3 regions of the Neobacillus sp. BP17 genome follow, and region 3 is predicted to be linked to each of the others. Evidence: riboswitches for the same ligand, from Rfam matches in the RefSeq annotation. Region 3 holds a riboswitch; each other region holds the start of a gene.
The links. A riboswitch is a leader RNA that binds a small molecule or an ion and turns the genes downstream of it on or off. The one in region 3 is predicted to bind S-adenosylmethionine.

Region 1 (7,006 bases), 2.5 Mb from region 3:
AACCCAAGGAATGAAGCCCACTTATCAATACATTCCTTCTTCGCTCATACAACTCGTTTAATTCCTTTACACAGTCTTGAGGGCCAATTAAGGCCTCCGCAGCAGCCTCCTGTACGGCTCCAAATAAACTGACATACAAATGGTCTTGTAAAAGTTCAATAGCGGAAATGACGCTCTCATTCCCAATTGCAAAACCAACACGCCAGCCTGCCATATTATAGCTTTTAGATAAGGTATAAATTTCAATTCCAACTTCCTTTGCCCCTTGAACCTGTAAAAAACTTACTGGTTTCTTACCATCAAACCCGATGGCACCATAGGCAAAATCATGAACTATACAGATATCATGTTCATTCGCTAGTTTGATTGTCTCCTCAAAAAATTCATGAGTCGCTACCGCACCAGTTGGATTATTAGGATAATTGAGGAACATTAGTTTTGCTCTATCTAAAACATCCCCATTCAACTCACCATAATCCGGTAGAAAATTATTTTCCTCCCTTAGCGGCATCCTTACCATTTCGGCTTTTGCAAGTGCAACCCCTGACAAATAATCCGGGTAGCCTGGATCAGGCACGAGGATGGTGTCGCCGGGATTTAATAAACACTGCGGAATTTCGACAAGACCCGCCTTACCGCCAAACAGTATAGCCACTTCTTTATCTGGATCAATGGGAATTCCATATTCTCTAAAATAAAAATCAGCAGCAGCTTGTTTTAAATACTGGTGCCCTTGAAAGGGAGAATATTTGTGATTTAATGGATTCACCGCGGCTTCCTGAAGTTTTGCTACGATATGTGCCGGTGTTGGCTGATCGGGGTTCCCTTGCCCCAAATTAATCACATCATACCCCTGTGAAATATATTCCCCGACTTTTTTAACGAGTGAAGCAAAAAACTGCTTAGGAAGACTATTTAAAATCTCTGATGTTGAAAATTGCTTCATGGTTCTCACCTGCTTTAATGATTTATAAAAGTAATTCTATTGTTAAATTCTAGTCACAAATGATATAACTTTTATAACAGCTTGTAAAGAAAAAATTCCGAAAGTTCAAACGAGGTGAAGATTCGTGAAATTAAAAATTTCATGTATACAAATGGATATCGCCTTTGGGGATCCAAATAAAAACTATCAATCTGCTGAAAGACTCATTGAAAAGGCTGTAGCCGGCCAGCCAGATATCATTGTACTACCAGAGCTGTGGACAACAGGGTATGACTTAACTCGTCTAAATGAAATTTCTGATAATCATGCTGGTAAGACCATTGATTTCCTTCAAAAGGCAGCAAAAAGGTACCAAGTAAATTTTGTTGGCGGATCTGTAGCCAACCGAGAAGAAAACGGTATAAAAAATACCTTGCTCATTGTCAATAAGGAGGGTAAACTCGTACACCAGTATAGTAAACTTCACCTGTTTAAGCTAATGGATGAACATGTTTATTTAGAAGCAGGCTCTCAAAAAGGACTATTTGAAATTGAAAATAATAAATTTGCCGGGACTATTTGTTATGACATTCGCTTTCCGGAGTGGATTCGAGCACATACATCTGAAGGGGCTGAGGCACTGTTTGTGGTTGCCGAATGGCCAGCGCAGCGATTGTCTCATTGGAGAGCCCTTTTAATTGCCAGAGCCATTGAAAATCAATGTTATGTCATTGCTTGTAACCGTGCCGGTCAAGATCCTAATAACCAGTTCGCTGGGCATTCCTTAATTATCGATCCGTGGGGAGAGGTAATAGTGGAAGCTGAAGAAAGCGAAGAAATTTTATCTGCAGAAATTGAGACGGATTTAGTCAAAGAGATTCGTAAACAGATCCCTATTTTCATTGATAGAAAACCCGAATACTATAATTAATTTTCAAAAAATATTGACAATATTATTTTATTGCTGATATGATTTTCACCAGTAAAATAAATATTCTCTTATCACGAGCTGGCTGAGGGATTGGCCCTTTGAAGCCCAGCAACCGACCTTAAACAAATTGGATAATAGAGTGCTTCCTGCGCTTAACGATTCCAATAAGGCACGGTGCTAATTCCAACAGAAGGATTATCTTTCTGAGAGATGAGAGGTGCGATAGACAATTTGTCTTCCCGAGCCTCTTTCAAATGAGAAAGAGGCTTTTTTGTGCCTAATGCACAATGAAGCCTCCCAAAAACAAGGAGGAGCCATTATGAGTCTACTAAAACAGAAAACATACCAACCATTAACTAACGAGAGTGCTGTAGAACTTGCACTGGAATTAAATATTTTTCCAGGCACTGCTAAACTCTCCTGCAAAGAGATTGGCGACGGAAATCTCAATCTTGTTTTTCATATTGTCGAAGAATTAAAAGGAAAAAGTATTATTATTAAACAAGCTCTCCCATATGCAAAAGTAGTTGGTGAAAGCTGGCCATTAACACTGAAAAGAGCAAAGATTGAAGCAGATGCCTTAAAAATTTTCGGGCAAATTGCTCCTGAATATGTTCCAGAAGTATTATTCACAGATGATGTCCTTGCTGTAACTATTATGGAGGATCTTTCCCATCTTTTGATCGCAAGAACTGGCTTTATTAAAGGTGAAAGCTATCCATTAATTGGTAAACATCTGGGTGAATATCTTGCTAAGACATTATTTTACACTTCTGATTACGGATTAGGCCCTGGAGTAAAAAAAGAACGTGTCCAACAATTTATTAATCCCGAATTATGCAAAATCACTGAGGACTTGATCTTTACCGACCCATTTATGGATGCAGATACAAACGAATTTGAGGATAGCCTTCGTCCAGCAGTCGAAGCTCTTTGGCATGATGAAGAACTAAAATTTCATGTAAATGTCTTGAAGAAAAGCTTTTTAACGGAGGCTGAGGCCCTCCTGCATGGAGATTTACATACTGGAAGTGTGTTTGCTAGTAATTCTGAAACCAAAGTAATTGACCCTGAATTTGCTTTCTACGGACCTGCAGGCTTTGATATAGGTCAAGTATTTGCGAACCTCCTTTTCCAGGTTATTGTGAATGAAGAAAAACGTGATCTTTTCATCAACCACATTGAAACCGTATGGAATGTGTTTGAGGAACAATATACATTCCTATGGAATACAGAAAATAAAGAGATTGCTGTAAAAACTTCTACATTCTTAAACTATCAGATATCCAAGTTTTTTGGGGATACCCTCGGGTTTGCAGGCTGTGAATTAATCAGAAGAACCATTGGCCTTGCACATGTTGCAGATTTAGATGGGATTGAGGACGAGCAAACCAGAATCACTACTAAACAAAAAACGATTGAACTCGGAAGAATCCTAATAAAACAACGAAATGAAATTAAGGATCTAACATCATTTATCGCAACTATAAAAGAACGTATATAGGTAAGAAAAGCAATCCATTTTGGATTGCTTTTCTAGTCGATTTTTGCCCACATCTCTTCTGGGTTTAGTTCATAAATACCATTCTCTCGAAACATATAGTGATTAATGATAAATTCCCGGCGAATGGTTGCATAGTCATCATGGAATTGTTTTATAAACTCATTTAATTGTTTTTCTTCGTATTTTTCACCCATTTTTAACCCCTGTATCATGTGTTCAAATACGATTAATTTCTTTTTTCGTTGTGCTGGAATATTTTTTAGTTTCCCAGTTTTCGTAAAGAAATTTTCGATGATTTTTTGTCTCTCGAGACTAGACTCGACCATTTCATCCAACTCCTCTCCCTTTTTTTCTAACAGTTCTGTAAACACCTTTGCCTGCTGATTTATCAGTGATTCGTTTAGGTAAAAGTAGATAGTATTCTTGACTCTTCTGTCATAAACCACATGAACTTCCCGTAATTTCTTTAAATGATGTGTAATCGTTGGAGCAGACAGGCCAAGCTTTCCAGCAATCGCCTGACCGTGGAGTGGGCCTTTCGCCAATATGGCTACTATTCGAATTCTTGTTGGATCTCCCATTGTTTTATAAAAAGATACGATTTTATCTAATTGGATCAATTTCCTACCTCACTTTTTTATAATTTCGATAACTATCTAATTAGATATATATCAAATTAACTTTACCATGTCAATAATTAAAAAAAAACACTCCCAAAAGGAAGTGTCTTTGATCTATTCTACTATTTACAACATTGGATTTTCATCTTTTGCTTTTAGACGCTGCCATCTTTTCTCAACTTCAGCTTCAAACTCTTCTAACATTGGCTTGTTCTCTTCTTTTAGTAGATGTTTTGTTTTTCCCATATACTTTAACCAATCCGAAAGTGGAATTCGTTTATTCTTTTCTTCTGGATTGTAAGTGATTGTTGTAACACCCTGTTCGACTTCATAAAGCGGGAAGAAACAAGAGTTTACCGCAGCCTCCACAATGGTTGTGCCAAAACGGTCATCGGATTTCCAGTTAAGTGGGCATGTGATGAGAATTTTACCATAAACGGTTCCAACATTTTGAGCATACCATTGTGCTTTTGCACCCTTTTTCACTAGGTCCTGAGGGAATGCCTCGGAACCAGTAAATACATATGGAATATTCGTTGCTGCCATTATTTGTGCGGTATCTTTATGATGGAAAGCTTTACCACGCTGTGTTTTTCCTACACCAGAAGTACTTGTCATATGACCGATTGGCGTGGAATATGACATTTGTGAGCCGGTATTCATGTAGCCCTCATTATCATATTCAAGCATAATTAGCTTATGACCACGAAGAGCTGTACCAATAGCTGATCCCATTCCGATATCCATTCCGCCATCGCCAGTAATCATTACAAATGTAGCATCATCAGATACTTGAATTTCACCGCGGCGTTTTAATTCCATGAATGCTTCAACTGTACCTGATAATGTTGCAGCACCGTTTTGGAATAAATTATGCATCATTGTTTGCTTATGGGATGTGCTTGGATACGATGTTGTTGTTACATAGGCACATCCAGTTTGGAATAGTGTAACGATGTCTCCTTCAATTCCTTTAAAGAACAACTCAAGACCAGCAAAAATACCACAGCCCGGACATGCACCGTGACCTGATGCAATTCGTTTCGGTTTACCAGTTAAGGCCCTAAGTGGTGGAATTTTCACTTTTAATTTATTGGTTTCTTCATCCATCTTTACATCAATTAATCCGGTTTTAAAGACATCCCCATGTTGTGGTAAAATAACTGGTTTGAGAATTTTCTCAGGATTGCCAGGGATATGTCCATAGTAATCAAAAGGCTTTTCGGCAAAGCCTTTTTCCAATGTATCCAATGCCATATCAAAGAAAGCCTCTGCATCACTTGCATAGAAATCCTTACCTCCAAGTCCAAATACACGACTTAACACAATCGTCTTGTTGTCTTTGTCATCTTGAAGGGCAGATTTCACTTCATGTGTAAGATTAGGCCCATTTGCTCCATAAGAATCCGCGCGTTCCCCAATTAATAATGATTTTACATTCTTAAGAGCTTCGCGAATTTCTTTTGCTGGGAATGGACGAATAATATTCGGGCTGATCACACCAGCCTTTATTCCTTTTTCACGAAGTTGATCCACAACATCTTTAGCAGATTCTGCTGCAGAGTTTAATAGAAATAAAGCTACCTCTGCATCTTCCATTTTATATAAATCTAGTATAGGATATTCTCTTCCAGAAAGCTTCGCGTATTCTTCAGCTACTTCTTTAAATACCTCACCAGCATTATACATTGCTTCTGACTGCTGGAAGTGATTATTAAGGAAATCATCTCCGCTCATATGCGCACCAATTGTTACTGGTTTACTTAAATCCCTGATAAAGTTGTAATCTGTTGGGCATTCTCCCACAAATTGCTGTACAACACTGCGATCCTTAAAGAATTCAACCCGGCGCTTTTGATGGGAAGTAAAGAATCCATCATAAGCAACAATAACTGGTAAACGGACTTTAGAATGTTCCGCAATTTTTAATGCCATAATATTCATATCATATACAGCTTGCGGGGTTTTTGCTGTTAATATGACCCAGCCTGTATTTAAAGCATAATATAAGTCAGAATGATCTCCGCGAATATCTAATGGACCACTGACAGCACGTGTAACAAGATTCATTACCATAGGAAAACGAGTACCTGATTGGACTGGCATCTGCTCAAGCATATACAAGAATCCATTTGCACTTGTTGCATTGATTACCCTTGCACCTGTTGCTGCTGCACCATAGCAAATCCCGGCCGAACCATGCTCACCATCTGCAGGAATCAGTTTAATATCATGTTCTCCACGTGTTTTCATTTGATCTAGAAATTGAGCAACCTCTGTGGAAGGCGTAATTGGGAAGTATCCCATAATATGATAATTGATTTGTGCTGCGGCCATTGCAGCCATTTCATTCCCAGATTCAAAAGTAGAAATTTGTTCTGCAATCCTTTTTGCTGTTAATTTATCTTCTAAAATAGACATTATTGGACCCCTCCTGCAATATACGGAAAGTTTTGCTTTACGCGGTGTTCATCTGCATACCCAAGTAACTCACGAAGATCACCAAGGGCATCTGTTGGACAGGCCTCCACGCATTTCAGGCAGCCCTTACAGTATTGATAATCAATACCTTTAAGGAACATTTGTTTTCTGCCGCGCTTATCCTCCCCTTCTTCCCAAACGAAACAAAAGTCCGGACAAACATTGTCACAAGCTGCACAGTTAATACATTTCTCTTGCTGGAATTCTGGAAGGAATCCTTGCCGTGAACCGCTTAAATCTTTATATATACTATTAGCTTGTGAAACCATGACTCCACCGATTTCCTGGGTCATGTATCCAAGCATTGGCAATGAACGGGTGAAGGATTTTCCTTCCGCACCGGCTGGTACTTCGTATGTTTTAAATTGAACCTCATTATAACCGCGATCAAAAGTACGGATATTTGGTTCAACTAGATGTGGGTATTTTTTTGTGAACGTTTTCCTTATTACATCTCTCATTGATTCTGGATCTAAAAAGTCACAAATGCGATAGAGTGCACCTAGCATGGCTGTATTTACTTTCGTTTTTTCCTCAACGGCAAT
Region 2 (7,006 bases), 2.0 Mb from region 3:
CTATGTACCCAAGTGACTTTGCTAGCAATCTTGAAACCTTATCACTAAGTGAAATTCGAGAAGCAATACATCACTTACTGGATGTAAGAGATGAGAAGGTCTGGATGTTGTTTGGGACGCTTCCATTTTATGCTTGCAGCGATATTCAAGAGGATCAAGCTCTTTTACAACGTTTGTATAAAAGTAAAAATGTTACCGTCAGAAATGACCCGGATGGTCGTTCGCGATTGAATGTGAATATTTTTAACGGTGATATTATTGTGACAGATTTCGGTGATACCCCGCCATTAGGCAATATCCAAACTACGAATCTATTAAATGCTTATCAAGTATGGCAAGAATCCTCTTTAGCCAAGGAATTAAGTTGTCATTGCCCAGCGGTCAAATGTCTTGGTCCCAATATTTTGGTGAAGAATAGTTATTATCAAGAGGTAGACTTCACCATTCAAAAAAATAAAATATAAGAAACTAAAAAAAGAATTGTAAAGTCATTTGCCTTTACGGTTCTTTTTTTTTCATTGATAAATCTATTAAAAGTAATTTTATTCCATTAAAATTTCCCTTATACTAAATTTATTGATATTTGCATTTGGGGGGATTTTCATGAAAATTTTAGTAGTTGGTGCTGGTGCAGTAGGAGGGTATTTTGGTGGAAGGCTATTAGAAAAGGGTGAGGATGTTACGTTTCTAGTTCGAGAAGGAAGAAAGAAGCAACTAGAAGAAATGGGACTTGTAATTGAAAGCATTCATGGTAACGTAACCCTTCAGCCGAAAACAATTACAACAGGTGAAGTAGCCGGACCCTTTGATGTCATCCTGCTTTCAACAAAAGCCTATCATTTGGAGGGAGCGATAGATAGTTTCCGTCAATACGTTGGCAGTGAAACACTCATACTGCCATTGTTAAATGGAATTGTTCATTTTAATAAATTAGCAGAAGAGTTTGGTGAAGAGAAAATCATTGGTGGTTTGTGTTTTATTGAATCCACATTGGACCGTGATGGACGTGTTATTCAGTCAAGTCAAGCACATAGGTTATTGTATGGTGAACGATCTGGAGAAAGATCCGAGCGAATATTAAAAATAGAAGATTGCTTTTCTGGAACGAAAGCAGACATTAGGTTAAGCGTTAATATTAATCAAGAGCTATGGCATAAATATTTATTTATCTCGACGATGTCGGGAATTACGACATTAATGAGAGCGCCAATTGGTCCTATTCGGGATAATGAAAATGGACGTACTGTCATTTCCCAGCTGCTAAAAGAGTTAGTGTCTATCATGAAAAGAATAAATGCGCCAATTGCTGATGAAATTGAAACCATTCAATTGAAACAGATTGACAATTTGGGCTATCAAATGAAATCTTCCATGCAGAGAGACATGGAAAAAAACCTCTTGGTTGAGGCCGATCATTTGCAAGGACATTTACTAGAAATTGCTCGTAACAAAGGAATTGTTGTTCCTGTATTAGAAGCAATCTATGCTAATTTAAAAGTTTATGAGCGCATGTTGTAACAAAAAAGGCCCTTTATACGGGCCTTTTGTAGCTATAGTTTTAAATGGTGTGTTTAACTAGGTTCGGATGACGATGCATGGAGACAAACAAGATGATTCCACTTAGGATTAATAATGCACTAGTGCAGATAAAAACGGCCGAGAATCCAAAGTATCCGGAGATAAATCCACCCAGCATAGGTCCGATAATATTTCCTAGAAACCTTAAACTCGTATTGTAGCCGAGAACTTCCCCTTGCATGGTAAGCGGTGCCTCTTGGCGAATGTAGGCAACTCTGACAGGAATGATTCCACCAATTGTGACTCCAAGAGCAATGCGGATGATAACCAGCTGCCAAAAATTAGTGACCGCTGCACCTGGCAGGTAGACGATCCCTGCTAGGAAAAGAAGAATGATTAAGATTTTAATATAACCATACTTATCGGCAATCTTTCCCCAATTTCGTGACATTAATAAATTGCCAAGTCCGGCAGCAGAAAAGGCAATTCCTGAATAAAAGGCAACATTTGCCGGTCCATGTAGGTCGCTAACGAATAATGATAAAATTGGCTGGATGCTGAAATGCGCGACCTGGACAAGGGAAGAGATGAGCAGCACGGTTAATAAAACTGGATTGCGGACAATATGTCTAACCACTTCTCTGCTTGAATAATGGGCTTTTGTTCCTTTTTTGGCTTCAATCATAAATTCCTTTGTGGTGATGACAAGCAGGGCAGAAATGAAAATAGAAATGGACGTCCATTTAAAGGTGGTAGAATAGCCAAGTGAATCTGCAAGGATTCCACCCAGCATAGGTCCTAATAGGGATCCTGTAATACTGCCTGTTTGTAAGGTTCCAAGCACGCGCCCAGCGATATCCTGTGGTGTTTGCGTTGAAATAAATGCCTGCGACATCGGAATAAATCCCGAAAAGAACCCCATGCAAAAACGGAGGAGCAATAGCTGCCAAACAGAATGGACATACCCCATGAGAAAAATGGATAATCCCATCCCTAAACCGGATATTATAAGGATTTTTTTTCGTCCATAACGATCGCCAATTCGACCCCAAATCGGCGAGAAGGCGAAGGCGGAAACAAACGTAATTCCAAATGTGATTCCAGACCAATGTTGGACATATTTTTCCGAGAAGTCTCCAAATGTCTCAATGTACAACGAGATAAACGGCATAACCATCGTCATACTTCCAGCGACAAAGAAGTTCGCAAACCACATGATGATTAAATTACGTTTTGCACGTTTCTGGTGAGTCATTAAAAATAACACTTCTTTCTGAAATATATTTCGGTTTTCTAAATATTATCATACCGAAATTTCTGATAATTTTAAAGGGTTATCCTATCAATAAAGTTGGGAAAAGTCATAGCTAATATTCAGTGACCTTGCCAGATAGAGAAAAATAACTTTATTAGAAATATTCAAAACACTATTGACAACTTGTTAATAGGGGACTAAAATCTAATTTATTACTTAACAGAATATTACGTTCTCTTATCAAGAGTGGCAGAGGGACTGGCCCGATGACGCCCAGCAACCGTTCCAATTGGAATTGGTGCTAAATCCTGCAAAACAATTTTTTGTTTTGAAAGATAAGAGAGGAGTAGTCCCTTAACTTGTGATGAAACCTCTCTTTTCTGGAGAGGTTTTTTATTTTGGCTGTGTTAAAGGTTAATGTTGATTTTTAGCACTATTTTGACCTTCGTGCCTGGAACGGAAATCAACAGACAAGTTAACACAGCCTTTATTTTAATAAAAACCAACTTCTCCAATAGGAGTAATGGAATATTAATAAGAATCAAACAGGGGGAGTTTTTAACATGAAAAGAAATATCTTTAAAAGTACGCTTGTATCAGCATTGGCAGCCACACTTTTACTTACTGGCTGTGCATCAGGGGAAGAAACCAAACAAGCTAGCGGCAAAAAAGTTACACTTGAAGGTGTACCAGAAAAATTCACGAATGGGGACCAACTGAAAATTAAGGTTATTCGTAAAATTGGCGGAGACGATCATACTGCTCAATTCTTAGCCGGTGCAAAAGAAGAGGGAGAAGCCCTAGGGTTTAAAGTAGACGTGTTTACAGCAAATGGTGACACAGCTAAGTTCCATGATGCCATTAATCAAGCGTTAAACCAAGATTATGATGGATTTATTATTTCTCATGGTGATGATGAGGCGACTGTTAATGATGTAAAAAAGATAGCTGAAAAAGGAAAAAGTGTTGTTACATTTGACTCCAATCCAAATATAGCGAATGTCGACGGAGTGACACTTACTTCCCAGGATGATGAAGCGTTAGCAACATTAGCCCTCGACCAACTCGTAAAGAATACAAATGGCAAAGCGAATATTGCTTACCTATGGGTTGACGGTTTTCCTGCAATGGTTAGACGTAACAAGGTTTATCAAGATGTGCTTTCAAAAAACCCTGGAATTAAAGAAGTGGAACGCTTTGGTGTAGCAGCTGCAGATACTAGTGTTCAAACGCAGAATGCGGTTGCAGCGATGTTAAATAAATATCCTAAAGGAAAACTGGATGCCATTTTTGCTACGTGGGATGCTTTCGCAATTGGTGCAGCGCGTGCGCTGAAAGAAGCTGGCCGTGAAGAGGTAAAAATCTATGGAATTGATGTTTCGAATGCGGATCTTCAAGAAATACAAAGAAAAGGCAGTGCATGGACCAGTACAGCAGCGGTCGATCCTAAACTAATTGGTGCTGTGGATATGAGAATCCTTGCGAAGAAACTTGCAGGTGAAGAAACACCTCAGACCTTTGACTTAGAAGCATCACTAGTTTCACAAGATACCCTTCAAAAGTCTAAAGATCCTGTAAACATGGTAAACCTTGCAAAAATTATCCCAGGCTGGGGGCAATCGACTGCATTTGAAGAGGATTGGATTAAGACTTTAAAGAACCATTATAAATAATTCTCGGTTAACAACTAGACACACTCTCTTTTTCAATAGATGAAGAGAGTGTTTGCTTACGGAGGTGGAATTTAATGAGCGCAACATTGGAGATGAAGAACATCTCGATAGAATTTCCGGGAGTGAAGGCACTGAATCAAGTTGATTTTTCAATGAAAACTGGAGAAATCCAAGCCTTGATTGGAGCAAATGGCGCAGGGAAATCAACATTAATGAAGGTTCTCTCCGGTGCATATGACCACTATACTGGTGAGGTCCAATTAGATGGGCGAGATCTAAAGATTCGTTCTCCGAAAAATGCACAGGACGCGGGAATACAAATCGTTTATCAAGAGGTAGATACTGCACTCATTCCTTATTTAACAGTTGCTGAAAATATTTTACTGCTCGATACCGTCCACAACATGGGGAAAAAGCAATGGATGAAATGGAAGAACCTTCATCAAAAAGCAGCGGAAATATTAGCGAGTATGAATATTTCCCTTTCAACGCAGACTCTTGTCAGTGAGTTATCACTAGCGGAAAAACAAATGATATTAATCGCAAGGGCTGTTTCAAATCAATGTAAGTTTCTCATCCTAGATGAACCCACTGCACCCTTGAGTCATACCGAAACGACCGAATTATTTAGGATTGTTCGAGATTTAAAGGAAAAAGATGTTGGTGTGATCTTTATTTCCCATCGCTTGCCAGAGATTTTTGAAATCTGTGATGAAGTGACCGTCATGAGGAACGGTGAATTGGTTGCAAAAAAGAAGATTGTAGATACCACCTCTGATAAAGTGGTGGAGTATATGTTGGGACAAAAATTGGATGAACAGTTCCCAGTTAAGAACAATCAGATTGGAAACACGATCCTAGAAGTAAAAGGCTTATCTGACCATGGAAAAATAAAGGATTTGCATATTCATGTAAAAGCGGGAGAAATCATTGGCATTGCGGGCCTGGTAGGTGCTGGAAAAACAGAATTATGCAAAGCGTTATTTGGTTCCGAGAAGCTAACGGCAGGAGCGATTATACTTAATGGGCACACAGTAAAATTAAAAAGCCCTTATGATGCAGTCAAGAAGGGAATTGCTCTAGTTCCGGAAGAACGGAGAAAAGAAGGAATACTTGTATTGGAATCTGTTGAAACCAATTTAACGGCAGCCAATTTAGGGGATTTCACAAGGGTGTTTAGCTTTTTAAATCGAAAAAAGGAAAAAGAGACCGCTAAGCACTTGGTCCGCCGTCTCGGGATTAAAACACCATCAGAAGAAACAAAAGTGCAGAACCTTTCTGGAGGAAACCAGCAGAAAGTAGCGATTGGAAAATGGCTTGTAGCGGAAGCTGATGTATATATTTTTGATGAACCCACTAAAGGTGTCGATGTGGGAGCAAAGAAGGATATCTTTGAGTTAATTAATGAGTTGGCCCATCGAGGCAAAGCGATTATTTATGCTTCATCCGAACTTTCAGAGATTATTGGGATTACCGATCGAGTCTATGTTTTATATAATGGCAGGTCTGTTAAGGAAGTTGAAACAAGTCTAACTAACGAAGAAGAATTATTATTTTATTCAACAGGGGGCAGATAGAATGGAAGCAAATATCGCAGCAAAGAAGCAGGAAGCCCCTGCCAAAAAAGTATTTGAGATATTTCAATTTTTATATAAGTATGGAACGATTATTACGATTCTTGCACTTATTATTATCTTTTCGGCTGCCAATCCTACCTTTATTCAAGGCAGCAATATAATCAATATCCTGCGTTCCATCTCGATTGTAACGATCATCGCCATCGGGATTACAATTTCTTTGTCAGTCGATGGTTTTGATTTATCAGTAGGATCGGTCGCCTCCTTATCAAATGCGATTGTTATTTCGATGTTTGTTTGGTTTTCGCAAAACACACTGGTAGCAATCATATCTGCAATTGCGGCATCCTTAGTTGTAGGTGCATTAAACTCATTTATGATTGTGAAGTTAAGAGTTCCAGACATGCTGATGACGCTGGCAACTATGTTCATCATCCAAGGGACGGCACTGACCTATACAAAAGGAGCAACTGTTTCACAAAATATGGTTATGCCTGATGGTTCGATGGCGGCAGGTCTAATCAGTCCATTTTTTACAAAAATCGGCGAAGTTCCATGGATTATCATTATTATGGCTGTTACTGTGATTCTTGTGCATATCTTTTTGAATTATACAAAGCATGGCCGCTATATGTATGTGATTGGTGGAAATAAAGAAGCGGCCAGATTATCAGGGATTCCAGTCAATAAATATAAAGTGGCTGCGTATTTACTTTCGGCTTTGTTTGCGGCTATTGGCGGGATTGTACTGGCCTCAAGGGTGTTGACATCAGAAATCAACTCTGGTGCTCCTTACTTAATGGACTCAGTGGCTGCCGCATATATCGGCTTTTCTGTCTTAGGAGCTGGGAAGGCCAATGCGTTTGGAACATTTGTAGGAGCAGTCCTGATTGGAATCCTGCAAAATGGACTCGTCATGATGTCGGTCCCGTATTATGCGATGGACATTGTAAAAGGAACCGTCTTGGCCTTTGCACTAGCGA
Region 3 (7,006 bases):
GTGAGCCCCCTCTTCTCTGAAGCGGGGGTTTTTGTTTGGTGAGTTGTCAAAAAAAGGAGGAAGCAAGATGAGTGAAAATCCAAAGAAATATCGTTTTGAAACATTAAGTGTCCATGGCGGCTTAACTCCAGATCCGGTAACAGGGGCCCGCGCTGTTCCGATTTACCAAAACAATGCATATCAATTTAAGAATACTGAGCATGCTGCAAACCTATTTAGCTTAGCAGAGTCTGGATACATATACACACGAATACACAACCCAACGACCACTGTATTTGAAGAAAGAGTCGCATTATTAGAAGGCGGTGTTGGTGCCTTAGCAGTGGCGAGCGGAATGGCCGCTATTACTCTTGCCATTTTAAATATTGCTGAGGCTGGCGATGAAATTGTTTCGGCTTCCAATCTCTATGGAGGCACCTATAATTTATTTGCAGTGACTCTTCCGAAATATGGAATTAATGTGAAATTTGTAGATCCAGAAAATCCAGAAAACTTCCGCCAAGCGATCACTGCCAAAACAAAAGCCGTCTTTGCGGAAACAATTGGTAATCCAAGCCTGCGCATCCTCGATATTGAAAAAGTAGCAGAAATTGCCCATGAAGCAGGTGTACCACTAATCGTTGACAATACTTTTGCCACTCCATACCTTTGCCGTCCAATTGAACATGGAGCAGATATTGTCATTCATTCCGCTACTAAGTGGTTATTAGGGAACGGAACGACAACGGGCGGAATTATTGTTGATGGCGGTAAATTCGATTGGAATTCTCCAAGATTCCCAGGCTTTACAACACCAGACGCAAGCTACCATGATTTGGTTTATGCAAAAGCCTTAGGCGCGGTGGCTTATATTATCAAAGCACGTGTCCAATTGCTTCGTGATCTAGGGCCGGCATTAAGTCCGCAAAATTCCTTCCAGTTTGTCCTTGGACTTGAAACTCTGCATGTCCGGATGAAGGAGCATGTCGCGAATACTAAAGAAGTCGTCGATTACTTAACTAACCATCCTGCCGTAGAATGGGTTTCCTATCCTGGTCATCCATCCCATCCCGATTATGAACTAGCTAAAAAGTATCTACCAAAAGGTGCCGGTTCGATGGTGGTATTCGGAATTAAAGGCGGAAAAGAAGCAGGGGCTAAATTAATTGATTCCATCACACTTTGGGCACATGTGGCCAATGTTGGTGATGCAAAAAGTTTAATTATTCATCCGGCCAGCACCACTCACCAGCAATTAGATGCCCAAGGCCTGATCGCTGCAGGTGTAACAGAGGATTTAATTCGCCTATCCATCGGGATCGAGAATGTAGAAGATCTGATTGAAGACCTAGAGTCGGCTATTGTTTCGGCAACTGGTTTAACTTCATTAAACGTTAATGCCTAAAACTTATTTTTTTGAATAAGAAACTATTTTCATTGACACCCCTTTTTATCCGTGATACGATACTTTTGTAATATAGTTACTTAAACAAATTCACGTTTGAATTAAATATAGGAATTGATACTCTTATCAAGAGAGGTGGAGGGATGTGCCCGATGAAGCCCGGCAACCGTCAATATTTATTATTGAAATGGTGCCAATTCACACAAAGCGTTTGCTTTGGAAGATGGGAGAAAGGATTATTATTTATGATGCCTTTCTGCCTGCGCAGAAAGGCTTTTTATTTTGATAACATAGAATCTTTTTGTAAAAAAAGTCAAACCCTATATTAGATTAAACGGTATATTACAAGAAAAATCTTTCAGAATTTTAAGGTAAATTGGATAAAAAGCAGGTGATATAATGATTTCTATAAAAAGTGTTCAGAAAATTTTTCCTTCCAAACAGGGTCAGCTTAGAGCCGTTGATGATGTAAACCTTGAAATTCAAGATGGTGAAATTTTCGGGGTAATTGGATACAGTGGTGCTGGTAAAAGTACATTGATTAGAATGTTAAATGGTTTGGAACTGCCGACCAGTGGGACCGTAACCGTTGCTGGCCGCGTGGTTTCAAAAATCAAAGGGGCTGAACTTCGAAAAGCCCGGCAAGAGATCAGTATGATTTTTCAGCATTTTAACTTATTGTGGTCAAGAACCGTTAGTGAAAATATTGCTTTTCCCTTAGAAATTGCAGGCATCAAAGGTCCTGAGCGCCAAAAAAGAGTAAGTGAACTAATTAAATTAGTCGGCCTGGAAGGTAGAGAGAATGCTTATCCATCCCAGTTAAGCGGCGGACAAAAGCAACGTGTTGGGATTGCAAGGGCGCTTGCCAACAATCCGAAAGTACTTCTTTGTGATGAAGCTACTTCTGCCCTCGACCCACAAACGACCGATTCTATTTTGGAATTGTTAGTTGATATAAATAAAAGGCTTGGTCTGACTATTGTTCTTATTACCCATGAAATGCATGTAATCCGCAAGATTTGTCACCGGGTTGCCGTCATGGAAAGTGGAAGGGTCGTCGAACTTGGACAAGTATTAGATGTATTCAAAAATCCACAGCAGTCGATTACGAAACGATTTGTCCAGCAGGTAACCGAACCAGAAGAGACGAAAGAAACTGCTGAACATTTAATTGAACGTTATCGTTCCGGTCAAATTGTTCAACTAACTTTTATTGGGGAATCTGTTGAACAGCCGATCATTACAAATGTCATTCGCCATAATAACGTGACCGTTAATATCTTGCAAGGGAAGATTTCACAAACCCAAAGCGGGTCCTATGGAACCTTATTCATTCATATTGATGGGGACGAAGCAGAAGTCAATAAGGCAGTCGACTATATTCGTTCACAGCAAGTAGGAGTGGAGGTGGTTACAAGTGAATAGTAAACCGTATTTCGAAGATTTTGATTGGCCGGCAATGTGGGAAGCAACGAGACAAACTCTTTATATGACAGGGATTTCCGTTGTGGCTACATTTATTCTTGGTATCCTGCTTGGATTGTTGTTATTCCTTACTTCAAAAGGAAGTCTCTGGAGTAATAAACCCATTAATGTGGTCATTAGCGGCGTCGTAAATATATTCCGTTCCATTCCTTTTATTATTTTAATTGTCTTATTAATCCCGTTTACAACGATACTTTTCCGAACCATGATTGGTGAAAATGCCGCATTGCCAGCATTGATTATTGGTGCCGCACCATTTTATGCTAGGATGGTGGAAATTGGCCTCAGGGAAATTGATAAAGGCGTGATTGAAGCAGCAAAGTCAATGGGTGCAACAACAAGTACGATCATTTGGAAGGTTCTTTTACCAGAATCGATGCCAGCGCTGGTCTCTGGAATAACCGTAACCGCGATTGCTCTTGTTGGTTATACAGCAATGGCAGGAGTCATTGGAGCAGGTGGTTTAGGAAATCTTGCCTATCTTCAAGGCTTTCAACGAAATCAAAACGATGTAACTTTAGTCGCAACCATCATTATTTTAATTATTGTGTTTATCATTCAGTTTATCGGTGATTTTATCACTTCAAAATTAGATAAAAGATAAAGGAGAGGTCAAAATGAAAAAAATATTAAGTTTATTGTTAGCATTGTCTATCGTATTTGTTGTTGCAGCTTGCGGTAAGTCAGAGGAAAAATCAGAAGGAACTACTGGTGGCAAAGAAGCAGAAACTACCAAATTAGTGGTTGGAGCATCTAACGTTCCCCATGCAGAAATCCTTGAAAAAGCAAAACCGCTTTTAAAAGAAAAAGGCATTGACTTAGAAATCAAAACATTCCAAGATTATGTATTACCAAACAAAGCATTGGCATCAAAAGAACTTGATGCAAACTATTTCCAGCACATTCCTTACTTAAATTCTCAAAATAAAGAAAATGGTTATGGCTTTGTTAATGCTGGCGGTATCCATATTGAGCCAATCGGTGTTTATTCAAAGAAATATAAAAAGTTAAGTGATCTTCCAAAAGGTGCACATTTAATCATGAGCAACTCTGTAGCTGACCATGGCCGTCTTCTTTCTTTACTTGAAAAAGAGGGAGTTATCAAATTAAAAGAAGGCATTGATAAAACGAAAGCAGAATTAAAAGATGTTGTTGAAAATCCTAAAAACCTAAAGTTCGATACCAACTATGAAGCAGCATTACTTCCAAAAATCTATAATAATGGCGAAGGTGACGCAGTCCTAATCAATTCTAACTATGCGATTGATGCAGGCTTAAACCCAGTTGAAGATTCCATCGCCATTGAAGACAAAGAATCACCGTATGTAAACGTGATTGCTGTCCGCAGCGGTGACGAAAATAAAGACAGCATCAAAACATTAGTGGAAGTTCTACATTCAAAAGAAATTCAGGACTTCATTCTTGAACAATACAAAGGTGCCGTTGTACCGGTTTCTGAGTAACTTATAAATAGGAAGAAAGTCAGTGTGTAAACACTGGCTTTTTCTATGCCGATGTCTAAAACGGTATACATTTAAACAGTTTCATTGGGTAAAAATAGAAAGACCATTAGACCCGAATTCCATTGGCAAAAAGTAAAAAAATGAGGTATGATTTTACTCGAGTGCATTTTCCTTAGATAGAATTAATCAGAATTTTCATTAAAAATAGCCTTTCATTCTCATTTGGTACTAGCTTAATGAAAATAGGTGCTATGTTTTTACTGTTTAAGAGTTGCTAATACATTTCATTTGTTATAAGATTGGAATGAGAATAAAATGAGAATAGGGTTATTCAAATGACCCGATTACATGATACAACACTTTCTCTTTGGAGGTATAGATATGGCTGGATCAACGTTAACGATCAAAGATTTACATGTAGCAATTGATGGGAAAGAAATATTAAAAGGTGTAAACCTTGAAATAAAGGGTGGAGAAATCCACGCAATCATGGGACCAAATGGAACAGGTAAATCCACTTTATCTTCTGCCATTATGGGCCATCCAAAATATGAAGTAACAAGCGGATCTATCACTCTAGATGGACAAAATGTTCTTGAAATGGAAGTAGATGAGCGCGCACGGGCTGGGCTATTCCTAGCAATGCAATATCCAAGTGAAATTAACGGCGTAACAAATGCCGACTTTTTACGTTCAGCACTAAATAGCCGTCTTGGTGAAGGAAATGAAATTTCATTAATGAAATTTATCCGTAAAATGGATAAGCAAATGGAATTCCTTGAAATGGACCTTGATATGGCACAACGTTATTTAAACGAAGGCTTCTCCGGCGGTGAGAAAAAACGTAACGAAATCTTGCAATTAATGATGTTAGAACCAAAAATTGCAATCCTAGATGAAATTGACTCCGGACTAGATATCGATGCCCTAAAGGTAGTATCAAAAGGAATCAATGAAATGCGCGGCGAGGATTTCGGCTGCTTAGTGATTACACACTATCAACGTCTTTTAAACTATATCACTCCAGACCATGTGCATGTAATGATGCAGGGCCGTGTTGTAAAATCCGGCGGACCTGAACTAGCACAACGCTTAGAAGCTGAAGGATATGACTGGATCAAACAAGAACTTGGAATTGAAGATGAAACAGTTGGGCAAGAAGCGTAAGAGAGGGTTAGGAGGATTACAATGACAACAGAAATCAAATTATCATTTGATCAGGAAAATGTCCGCTCTTTTTCAAAAGAAACGAGCGAGCCGGCTTGGTTCGAGGAGCTCCGTCTTAAAGCATTAGCTGATTTTGAGCAGCTTCCAATGCCAAGACCTGATAAAACAAAGATTGATAAATGGAACTTCACCCAGTTCACTCAACATACGGTAACAAGTGCTCCCATCACTTCGCTTTCTGAATTACCAGAAGAGGTAAAAGCATTAATTGATATGGAAGCCGAAAATAAAAATTTATATATTCAACGAAATCAAACTCCAGCTTTTTTATCTTTATCTGAAGAGCTAAAAAGCCAAGGTGTTATTTTTACTGATATCTTTACCGCTGCGAAGGAACATGGTGACGTCCTGAAAAAGTATTATCTTACTCAGGCCATCAATGCCGATGAACATCGCTTAACTGCCCTAAATGCGGCACTGGTAAACGGAGGAGTTTTCTTATACATTCCGAAAAATGTAGAAGTTTCTGAACCGATTCAGGCGGTGTTTGTGCAGGATGATGCCGAGGCGAATTTATTTAACCATGTAATTGTTGTGGCGGAGGATAATAGTGCGGTGACATATGTTGAAAACTACATTTCCACCGTGGAAACTTCTAATGCACTAGTTAATATTTTGACGGAAGTCATTGCGAATGTTAACGCAAGCGTACGTTATGGTGCTGTTGATACTTTAGCTAAAGGGATTACTACGTATGTAAATCGCCGAGGCGTTGCTGGCAGAGACTCTAAAATTGAATGGGCCCTTGGTTTAATGAATGAAGGAAATACCATTTCAGAAAATACAACGAACCTTCTTGGCGACGGTTCGTCAGGTGATACAAAAACGGTTGTTGTCGGACGTGGTGACCAAACACAGAACTTTACCACAAAGGTTGTACACTTCGGAAAACATACCGTCGGAAATATCTTGAATCATGGTGTTGCTAAGGATAGTGCTACCTCGATTTTTAATGGAATTGGTAAAATTGAGCATGGTGCATCTAAATCAGATGCAGAGCAAACTTCCCGTGTTCTGATGCTAAGTGAAAAAGCACGCGGCGACGCTAACCCGATTCTTTTAATTGATGAAGATGATGTCGTAGCTGGCCACGCAGCATCTGTAGGTCGTGTGGATCCTGTTCAACTTTACTACTTAATGAGCCGCGGAATTCGTAAAGAAGAAGCAGAACGCTTAGTCATTCATGGATTCTTAGCCCCTGTCGTTAACCAGTTACCGATTGAAGGAGTAAAGAAACAGTTAACTGAAGTAATTGAAAGGAAAGTACGCTAATGAATATCAGGGATATTCGCGCACAATTTCCAATCTTAGATCAAGAAGTCAATGGGAAGCCATTAGTATACTTGGATAGTTCGGCAACATCTCAAAAACCCATCCAAGTAATCGAGGCGGTTGAAAAATATTATCGTGAAATTAATTCCAATGTCCATCGTGGTGTGCATACACT

Region 1: another riboswitch for S-adenosylmethionine. It lies ahead of mtnK (S-methyl-5-thioribose kinase); the one in region 3 lies ahead of AC4QJR_RS23685 (methionine ABC transporter ATP-binding protein).
Region 2: another riboswitch for S-adenosylmethionine. It lies ahead of AC4QJR_RS05015 (sugar ABC transporter substrate-binding protein); the one in region 3 lies ahead of AC4QJR_RS23685 (methionine ABC transporter ATP-binding protein).

What each region holds. Positions count from the first base shown of each region.
Region 1 covers NZ_CM184198.1:1,633,569-1,640,574, reverse strand. Annotated here, with positions in the region: gene AC4QJR_RS07890 (pyridoxal phosphate-dependent aminotransferase) at 1-946, opposite strand, end outside; gene AC4QJR_RS07885 (carbon-nitrogen family hydrolase) at 1,071-1,856, shown strand; SAM riboswitch class I at 1,922-2,073, shown strand; gene mtnK (S-methyl-5-thioribose kinase) at 2,176-3,360, shown strand; gene AC4QJR_RS07875 (DUF2087 domain-containing protein) at 3,393-3,977, opposite strand; gene AC4QJR_RS07870 (thiamine pyrophosphate-dependent enzyme) at 4,107-6,401, opposite strand; gene AC4QJR_RS07865 (2-oxoacid:acceptor oxidoreductase family protein) at 6,401-7,006, opposite strand, start outside.
Region 2 covers NZ_CM184198.1:1,059,079-1,066,084, forward strand. Annotated here, with positions in the region: gene yfkAB (radical SAM/CxCxxxxC motif protein YfkAB) at 1-464, shown strand, start outside; gene AC4QJR_RS05005 (ketopantoate reductase family protein) at 604-1,518, shown strand; gene AC4QJR_RS05010 (MFS transporter) at 1,559-2,773, opposite strand; SAM riboswitch class I at 3,008-3,115, shown strand; gene AC4QJR_RS05015 (sugar ABC transporter substrate-binding protein) at 3,337-4,446, shown strand; gene AC4QJR_RS05020 (sugar ABC transporter ATP-binding protein) at 4,521-6,023, shown strand; gene AC4QJR_RS05025 (ABC transporter permease) at 6,025-7,006, shown strand, end outside.
Region 3 covers NZ_CM184198.1:4,832,115-4,839,120, reverse strand. Annotated here, with positions in the region: gene AC4QJR_RS23690 (O-acetylhomoserine aminocarboxypropyltransferase/cysteine synthase family protein) at 68-1,384, shown strand; SAM riboswitch class I at 1,505-1,614, shown strand; gene AC4QJR_RS23685 (methionine ABC transporter ATP-binding protein) at 1,784-2,809, shown strand; gene AC4QJR_RS23680 (methionine ABC transporter permease) at 2,844-3,473, shown strand; gene AC4QJR_RS23675 (MetQ/NlpA family ABC transporter substrate-binding protein) at 3,487-4,332, shown strand; gene sufC (Fe-S cluster assembly ATPase SufC) at 4,714-5,499, shown strand; gene sufD (Fe-S cluster assembly protein SufD) at 5,521-6,831, shown strand; gene AC4QJR_RS23660 (cysteine desulfurase) at 6,831-7,006, shown strand, end outside.